Regions from separate parts of the Streptococcus koreensis genome, predicted to be linked through region 2. Evidence: predicted binding sites of a transcription regulator. Region 2 holds the regulator's gene; the other holds the start of a gene.
The links. Region 2 encodes Rex, which represses fermentation and respiration genes when NADH is low (regulators of the CRP and FNR family bind a similar motif). Its sites were predicted from a motif close to TTGTGAANTANTTCACAA; they were not measured.
Positions count from the first base shown of each region.

Region 1 (4,218 bases), 880 kb from region 2:
GGATCCGTCTGGATTACTGTCGGACTGATCGCAACTCCCCTACTCATGGGAACCTTCGCTGGCGCCTTTGACGAATACGCTCGCAAACGAGGCAAATAGTAACACTTCTTTATCATCTCACTAAACAGTACAAAAAATCCCAGCTTTTAAAAAAGCTAGGATTTTTTCGTGTGAACGAAGCAAGACCTTTTTCTATTCTCCCTCTTCATCATCGAGGAGAGAGATCCCAAATAAATATCTTCTAGAACTTTCAATTCACTGGGCCACCTTTTGAACCGGTTTTTCCTTTACGACAAACACAAAGCCAATAGAGCCGACGAATGCCCCAAGCAAGATCCAATAAACTATATCCGTTGAAGTGAACGGACCTTCTAAGAGACCAGCCAATAAAAAGAGATCAATATACAGTCTGGTGTCACGATAAAAGTCCCAATTGAAATGGTAGCTACCTACTGGATACTGGCGATTGGACACCTGCGGTTGAAAGACCTGAAGAAGAATCAAAATCCCTACAAAAGCAAAATAAGCACGGCTAACAACCGAAAGCGGATCCTGTGTCATCATAGCTACAGTCACTAAAAGCAAGACCAAAAGCCAGAAATGGAAGTCCAACCAGAACTCACGATGATAATGGAACATTTTCATAAGATCACACCTTTCTATTTATGTTACATTTATAATTATATTATAGTCTATTTTATTAGGAGTGGCAAGTAAATAGATGTGACAAGAACAACTACTACATCTGTTAAATAGGACAGAAACATGAAACAGTTCCTGTCCTATTTATTTCAACATCAAACGATTGAACCTTCTTAGCTGAGGTCGTTATCAATAATCACTTTCAAGGCATTGTTTTCGCCAGCATGTTTGAAGATTTCATATGCCTTCTCTGCTTCTGAAAGTTTAAAGTGGTGGGTTACCAACTTGGTCGCATCAATCTTACCAGATTTCAAGACATTAAGAAGCATTTCGGTTGTATTGGCATTAACCAAACCAGTATTAAGCGTGATGTTCTTAATCCAAAGATCGTCAAGGTTGAAGCTAACTGGTTTACCATGCACTCCGACGTTGGCAATATGACCACCGACAGAGATAATATTTTGACAGACATCGAAGGTTGCTGGATAGCCCACACATTCCATCGAGATGTCGACACCACGACCGTCGGTCACTTCATTGATAAAGGCCTTGATTTCATCAATATCACTTGAACAAATGGTATGAGTCGCTCCAAATTTCTTAGAAGCTTCAAGACGAGATTCTGACAAGTCTACCATGATAATAGTAGCTGGAGAGAAGAATTGTACGGTTAAGAGAGCTGCCAAACCAATTGGTCCCGCACCAACGATACAAACGTTGTCTCCTGGTTTCACGTGAGATGGGAGCACCCCGATTTCATAAGAAGTTGGGAGAATATCTGAGAGCATAACCAGGGCTTCGTCATCAACAGAGGCAGGTGCATGATAGAGACTGCCGTCTGCATGAGGGATATGGACATACTCTGCTTGGGTACCATTAATCAAGTGACCAAGGATCCAGCCCCCATCTTCACAGTGGGAAGGCAAACCACGTTTACAGTAGTAGCAGGTGTTACAAGCCGTTACACAAGAGATGATAACCTTATCTCCAACCTTAAAGTTAGTGACCGCATCACCGACTTCTTCGACAATCCCGATTCCTTCGTGGCCGAGGATGGTTCCTTCTTTACAAGCTGGAACATCTCCTCCCAAAATATGGAGGTCTGTTCCACAAATGGTCGTTTTTACCAAACGAACAATTGCATCAGTTGGTTTCTTGATGACTGGTTTTGGTTGATCAATCAACTGAAGATTTCCTGCGGATACATATGTTGCTGCTTTCATAAGCGACTCCTTTTTTGTTGGTTTTATCAAACCATTTTATTACAGTTTCTACTTTGTGAATATTATAACATACAAAGTAAGCGCTTGCAACATATTTATTAGGTTTTTTTATAAAAGTATTTCAAAAAATAATCCCCCACTCTTTCGAGTGAGGGATAGCTGATAAACATCATTTGTTCAGTAGCGCCTTATTTACGACGTCCTGGACGTTCTTTATAACCGTAGTAAGCATCTTCGATGATTTCTTGCATATGATCCACCATTGGAAGACGTGGGTTAGCTGGCGAACATTGATCTTCGTAAGCAAGGAAGGCCAATTCACGAGAGTGTTTCTTCCATTCTTTTTCATCGATTCCTTGTGCTTTAAAGTTCATTTGGATACCTACGCGCTCACCAAGTTCGTAAACAGCTTTTGCATAAGCTTCTACTGCTTCTTCTGGTGTAGAGCATGGAAGTCCTAACATACGAGCGATGTCTTGATATTTCTCATCTGCACGGTAGTAGTTGTACTTAGGCCATGTCGCTGTCTTGGCTGGACGTGTACCGTTGTAACGGATAACGTATGGAAGCAAGATCGCATTGGTCCGTCCGTGAATCGTGTGGAATTGTGCACCGATCTTGTGGGCCATTGAGTGAGAAATACCGAGGAAGGCATTGGCAAAGGCCATACCTGCGATAGTTGACGCATTGTGCATTTTTTCGCGTGAATGGAAGTCTGCGTTCTTCACTGAGCTTTCCAAGTTTTCAAAGACAAGTTTGATGGCTTGAAGAGCAAGACCATCAGTGTAGTCACTTGCCATTTGAGATACGTAAGCTTCTGTTGCGTGAGTCAAGACGTCCATACCAGTGTCCGCTGCAACAGATCCTGGAACTGTCAATACCAAAGCAGGGTCTACGATTGCCACAGTTGGTGTCAATGAGTAGTCAGCGATTGGGTATTTACGGTTGTTTGCTTTATCAGAGATAACGGCAAATGGTGTTACTTCAGATCCTGTACCAGATGTTGTTGGGATGGCGATGAATTTAGTCTTCTTACCAAGCAATGGGAACTTGAAGGCACGTTTACGGATATCCATGAATTTTTGAACCAAGTCACGGAAGTCCACTTCTGGTTGCTCATAGAAGAGCCACATTACTTTGGCCGCATCCATTGGAGATCCACCACCAAGAGCAACGATGGTATCTGGTTTGAAGGCACGCATGATCTCAGTACCACGTTCAACGGTTGTGATATCTGGATCTGGTTCTACGTCTGCAAAGATTTGGTAAACTACCTTGTTGCGACGAAGGTCAAGCTGTTCGATGATGCGATCAAGGAAACCAAGCTCTACCATAGCGTGGTCTGTAACGATCATGACACGTTCAACGTCACGACATTTTTGTAGGTATTCAATTGAATCACGTTCAAAGTATGTTTTTGAAGGAAGTTTCATCCATTGCATGTTATTTCTCCGGCGTCCGACTTTTTTGATATTCAAGAGGTTGATGGCACTAACGTTGTCCCCAACAGAGTTGCGTCCGTAAGAACCACATCCAAGTGTCAATGATGGCAAGAAGGCATTGTAAACATCCCCGATACCACCGAAAGTCGAAGGAGAGTTGCAGATGACACGAATGGCTTTGACTGCTTTACCAAATTCTTTGGTCAATTCTTCGTCTGCTGTATGGATAGCAGCTGAGTGACCAAGACCGTTGAATTCAACCATTTGGCGTGCTTTGTTAATTCCGTCTTCACGGCTTTCAGATTTCAAGACAGCGATAACTGGTGACAATTTTTCACGAGTCAACGGCTCTTTTTCACCAACTTCTTTACATTCTGCAGCAAGGATGTTGGTTCCTTCTGGTACAGAGAAGCCAGCTTGTTCAGCGATCCATGCTGCTGGTTTCCCAACGATGTCCGCATTCAATTTCGCACCTGCACAGTTTTTGCTATTCGCTTTGACACCGAAGCAGAACTCTTCAAGAAGGGCTTTTTCTTTTTTGTTAACAAAGTAAGTATGGTAAGATTTGAATTCTTCGACAAACTCATCGTAGATTTCTTTATCGATGATAACCGCTTGTTCAGATGCACAGACCATTCCGTTGTCAAATGATTTAGACATAACGATATCGTGAGCAGCTTGGCGGATGTTAGCTGATTTTTCAACATAAGCTGGAACGTTACCTGCACCTACCCCAAGAGCTGGTTTCCCACAAGAATAAGCTGCTTTCACCATGGCGTTACCACCGGTCGCAAGGATTGTTGCAACACCTTCGTGGTTCATAAGCGCACTAGTTGCTTCCATAGATGGTTGCGTGATCCATTGTACACAGTTTTCAGGCGCTCCTGCTTTAATTGCTGCATCACGTACGA
Region 1 is NZ_CP032620.1:503,460-507,677, forward strand. Features, by position in the region: gene D7D50_RS10145 (hypothetical protein) at 1-99, shown strand, start outside; gene D7D50_RS02740 (ABC transporter permease) at 256-645, opposite strand; gene D7D50_RS02745 (zinc-dependent alcohol dehydrogenase family protein) at 816-1,865, opposite strand; gene adhE (bifunctional acetaldehyde-CoA/alcohol dehydrogenase) at 2,054-4,218, opposite strand, start outside.
Region 1: the regulator Rex is predicted to act here: its motif matches at 1,919-1,936, upstream of D7D50_RS02745 (zinc-dependent alcohol dehydrogenase family protein).

Region 2 (4,218 bases):
TGCTGATCCTTTTGTCTATCGCTCTGATTTTTAATGCTCCGATTCGGAACATGATCATGGTTTGGCATACCAATCAGTACCAGGTCAACAAGGTATCGAAAAAGACCATCGATAAGAATAAAGAGGCTAAGACTAGCTTTGACTTTAAAGAAGTCAAATCGCTGTCTACAGAATCTGTCATCAATGCCCAATGGCAGGCACAAAAGTTACCTGTTATTGGAGGAATTGCAATTCCAGAATTGAAGATGAACCTTCCGATTTTTAAAGGCTTAGATAATGTGGGGCTTTATTATGGGGCAGGTACCATGAAAGAGGACCAGGTTATGGGGCAAAGGAATTACTCCTTGGCCAGTCACCATGTCTTTGGTTTGACTGGGGCAAATGAAATGCTCTTTTCCCCATTAGAACATGCCAAAGCTGGAATGAAAATCTATATCACTGATAAGGAAAAGGTGTATACCTATGTCATCAATTCTGTTGAGACAGTAACGCCAGATCGGGTCGATGTCATTGCAGATCGAGAAGGGGTAAATGAAATTACTTTGGTGACCTGTGAGGATGCTGCAGCAACTTATCGTACGATTGTAAAAGGTACTTTGGAAACTTCAGTAGATTACTCAAAAGCACCAAAAGATATCCTAGAAGCTTTCACAAAATCTTATAATCAAATGCAATTATAATCAACAAAAAAAGAGGTCCTTGACCTCTTTTTTTCTGTTAATTTTCTGCCAATTTGTAAGAGGATAGTCATAAAATGTTACCTGACTGACATATTTTTGCATGCTTTCTATTTTATAATAGAAGAGTGATAGAAAGAAGCTTGGAGGAACCGAATGCCTACAGAAGATATCTATACTCTGCTAAGAAATTTCTACGGCTTACTGGTCAATGATTTTCCAAAAACGGGACTCATTACCAAGGGAATCTACGAAGTTGAACAGGTCTTTAAAACCATTGAAAACCTTCCTGATGATCAAGAACACTTAATTCGATACGAAATTCGTCAATTCCTAAGGACCTTGGAACAAGTGCAAGAAGGCTATAGAATTAACTTCTCAAATGAAGAAACTCGAATCCTTGAAAACCTAAGAGAAGTAGTTTGTCCTATATAAATTTTATACAGACTCATCCATTTTCCTCCTCAATTGCGAATTATTAATTGAGGAGGTTTTTTATGTATCATATTGTATTTCAAGAAGCTAGTCTTTTACCTAGAGAACGCTTGCTTACAGAAGGCCCTGATAAGCTCAGTAATCAAGAATTGCTGTCCATCTTATTACGGACGGGGAACAAAAATAAAACAGTCTACGAGATCGCACAGGAGCTCTTAGGCTCACTAAAGAGCTTAAAGGAATTGGCTAGTATGAGCTTTCAGGAGCTACAGGAAGTTCCAGGGATTGGGAAAGTAAAGGCAATTGAGCTGTTAGCTGCTATTGAACTTGGGAAACGGATCCAGACTTCCCAAGTGATTGAAACAGAACAAATTATGAGTAGTCAGAAGCTTGCAAAGATGATGCAGCAAAAGATCGGCCATGAGAAACAAGAGCATTTACTGGCCTTGTATCTGAATACCCAGAACCAAATTATCCATCAGCAAGTGATTTTTATCGGAACAGTCAATCGTAGCATTGCAGAACCTCGAGAGATCTTGCATTATGCCATCAAGCATATGGCGACGTCTTTAATCCTTGTTCACAACCATCCATCTGGAATCATTCATCCGAGTAAGAATGATGATGGTGTCACCCAACAAATGATTGAAGCCTGTAATTGTCTTGGAATTGTTTTTCTTGACCATCTGATTGTCTCAACCGATGACTATTATAGCTACCGAGAGGAGACAGACTTATTGGTATAGACGGAAAGAGAGTGGGACAGAAATCGGTCATTCGTTAGAATTCGATTTCGTCGTCCCACCTCCTCACAGTTGAGTAGGGCCATAAAAGCTGATGAACTCAGCGTAGTGGAGCCCACTCAACCACTGCGTCTTGCTCGACAATCCAAAGACAATTGAGAGGCTAGGACTTTTGTCCCAGCCTCATTTATTAAGTATTTTTGCGCATAAAGTAGAGAAGGGTTTGCAGTTCACTGGTTAGATCGACATATTGGACAACCACATCTTTTGGAACTGTTAAGTGTACTGGGGAAAAGCTAAGGATTCCCTTGATACCAGCTTCAACCAGTACATCTGCAACTTCTTGAGATTTTACACTTGGAACGGTTAAAATGGCTGTTTGGATCTCTTGTCCCTCTAGTTTTTCTTTCAGCGTTGAGATGCCGTAAATCGGAATACCATCTTTACTTTTAGTACCGACTAACTCATGATCATCGGTATCAAATGCCATGACAATCTTCATCTTGTTTCGCTCATGGAAGCGATAGTGAAGAAGGGCACTTCCCATATTCCCAATACCAACGATAGCAACATTGGTGATGGAGTTATCATTTAAGAGATCTGCGAAAAAGTTCATTAACTTTTTGACATCATAACCAAAACCACGTCGTCCTAGCTCTCCGAAGTAGGAGAAGTCGCGACGAACAGTTGCGGAGTCAATCCCGATGGCTTCAGCAATCTGTTTTGAATTGGCTCTCTCGATTTTCTCTGCATTAAAGCGTTTAAAAATGCGGTAGTAGAGGGAGAGTCGTTTGGCAGTAGCACGAGGAATTGGATTAGTCTTATCTTGTTTCACAATATCACAACCTTTCAAATCTATTGTATAAAAAGTTTGTGAATAAAGCAACTATCTTCTACTAAAAAAACACCAAAAAGGTGCTTTTCTTTCTTAGTTGGAATTTCTTAAACTCTGATCAAACTGAATCAGATAGCGATAGAAGTCGCCTATCTTTCCAGTAAAAGGTAATGTTTGTCCCTTGTAGGATACGGAAACAACCTGATAGGAATCTGGAAGGGTCACACAGCCTGAAAAAGCTAATAAACAGTGATCCAAATTATCGTAGCTGATCTGACGTTCCTTTTTGTATGCATCCAAATAAGTGAGGACTATGAGACCATTGGTCATTACTTTTCAATCCTTTCAAAGATTTCCCGTTCAACTAGACTATCCATAAGGAAGTAGAATTTTTGTTGGATGATTTTGTTTTCTGGATTTTTAAAAATATTCACCAAACGAAGACCTGACTTATCAGTAATGTTAATTTTAAATCCTGTTAAATCCTTATTGATGATAATTTTTAGCTTAAAGCCATCCCCGCTGTTTGGAACAGCTTCTAATAAACGATTTAATTCGTAGTTCCCAACCTTTGTTTGTGCAAAGGTATTGTCGCGTAGGGTATATTTTTTAATATTTGGATGGATTGCGTATGTGTAATCGCAGTTTGGTAATGAGACAGATGTTTCAAATGCCATGTAATTCTCCTAAAATTTTGTGAATGGTTGTTATAAAAGTATCGACCTCAGCGGTCGTATTGAATTCGGATAAACTAATGCGAATAGATTCCTTCAATCGATGAGAATCTTCGCCATAATAAGCCGCAAGAACGTGGCTTGGTTGAACAGTTCCTGCTGTACAAGCAGAGCCGGTTGAGACTGAAATTCCTGCCATGTCTAAACGAAGCAGTAGGATATCATTGCTGATACCTGGAAAGCCGATATTTAAGACATGAGGAAGTTTGGAGTCTGTGCAATTCAGATAAAAATCTAGATCCTCTAGGCCAGTTAGGATACGTTCAGATAAGCTCTGAATATACTGATAATTTGCGTCTAACTGATCAGTTGCTTCTTTGAGGGCTTGAGCCATTCCAGCAATTGAAATCAAGTTCTCTGTGCTAGCTCGACGTTTGTCTTCTTGGTCACCCCCGTGTAAGAGATTGAAGAAGTCAGGCTTTTTAGCATAGAGAAGACCAACTCCCTTAGGCCCGTGAAATTTATGGGCCGATGCGGTTAGAAAATCAACTCCTAGCTCTTCAGGGGCTACAGCAAGTTTACCAACGGCTTGAACAGCATCAACATGAAAAGCAGCAGGATGGTCTTTTAAAAGGTCAGAAATTGCCTTGATAGGCAAGAGATCACCCGTTTCGTTGTTGGCATACATGGTGGATACTAAAATTGTATCGGGACGAAGTGCAGCTCGAATATCTTCAGGTCGAATTTTTTGATCTACTGGTTGAATGATGGTTACTTCAAATCCATATTCTTGGACCAAGTACTCAATCGGTTCAAGAACGGCATGGTGCTCAATAGCCGTGGTAATAATATGC
Region 2 is NZ_CP032620.1:1,633,712-1,637,929, reverse strand. Features, by position in the region: gene D7D50_RS08215 (class A sortase) at 1-680, shown strand, start outside; gene D7D50_RS08210 (hypothetical protein) at 834-1,112, shown strand; gene radC (RadC family protein) at 1,175-1,858, shown strand; gene D7D50_RS08195 (redox-sensing transcriptional repressor Rex) at 2,046-2,690, opposite strand; gene D7D50_RS08190 (DUF4649 family protein) at 2,784-3,020, opposite strand; gene D7D50_RS08185 (DUF1831 domain-containing protein) at 3,020-3,367, opposite strand; gene D7D50_RS08180 (cysteine desulfurase family protein) at 3,357-4,218, opposite strand, start outside.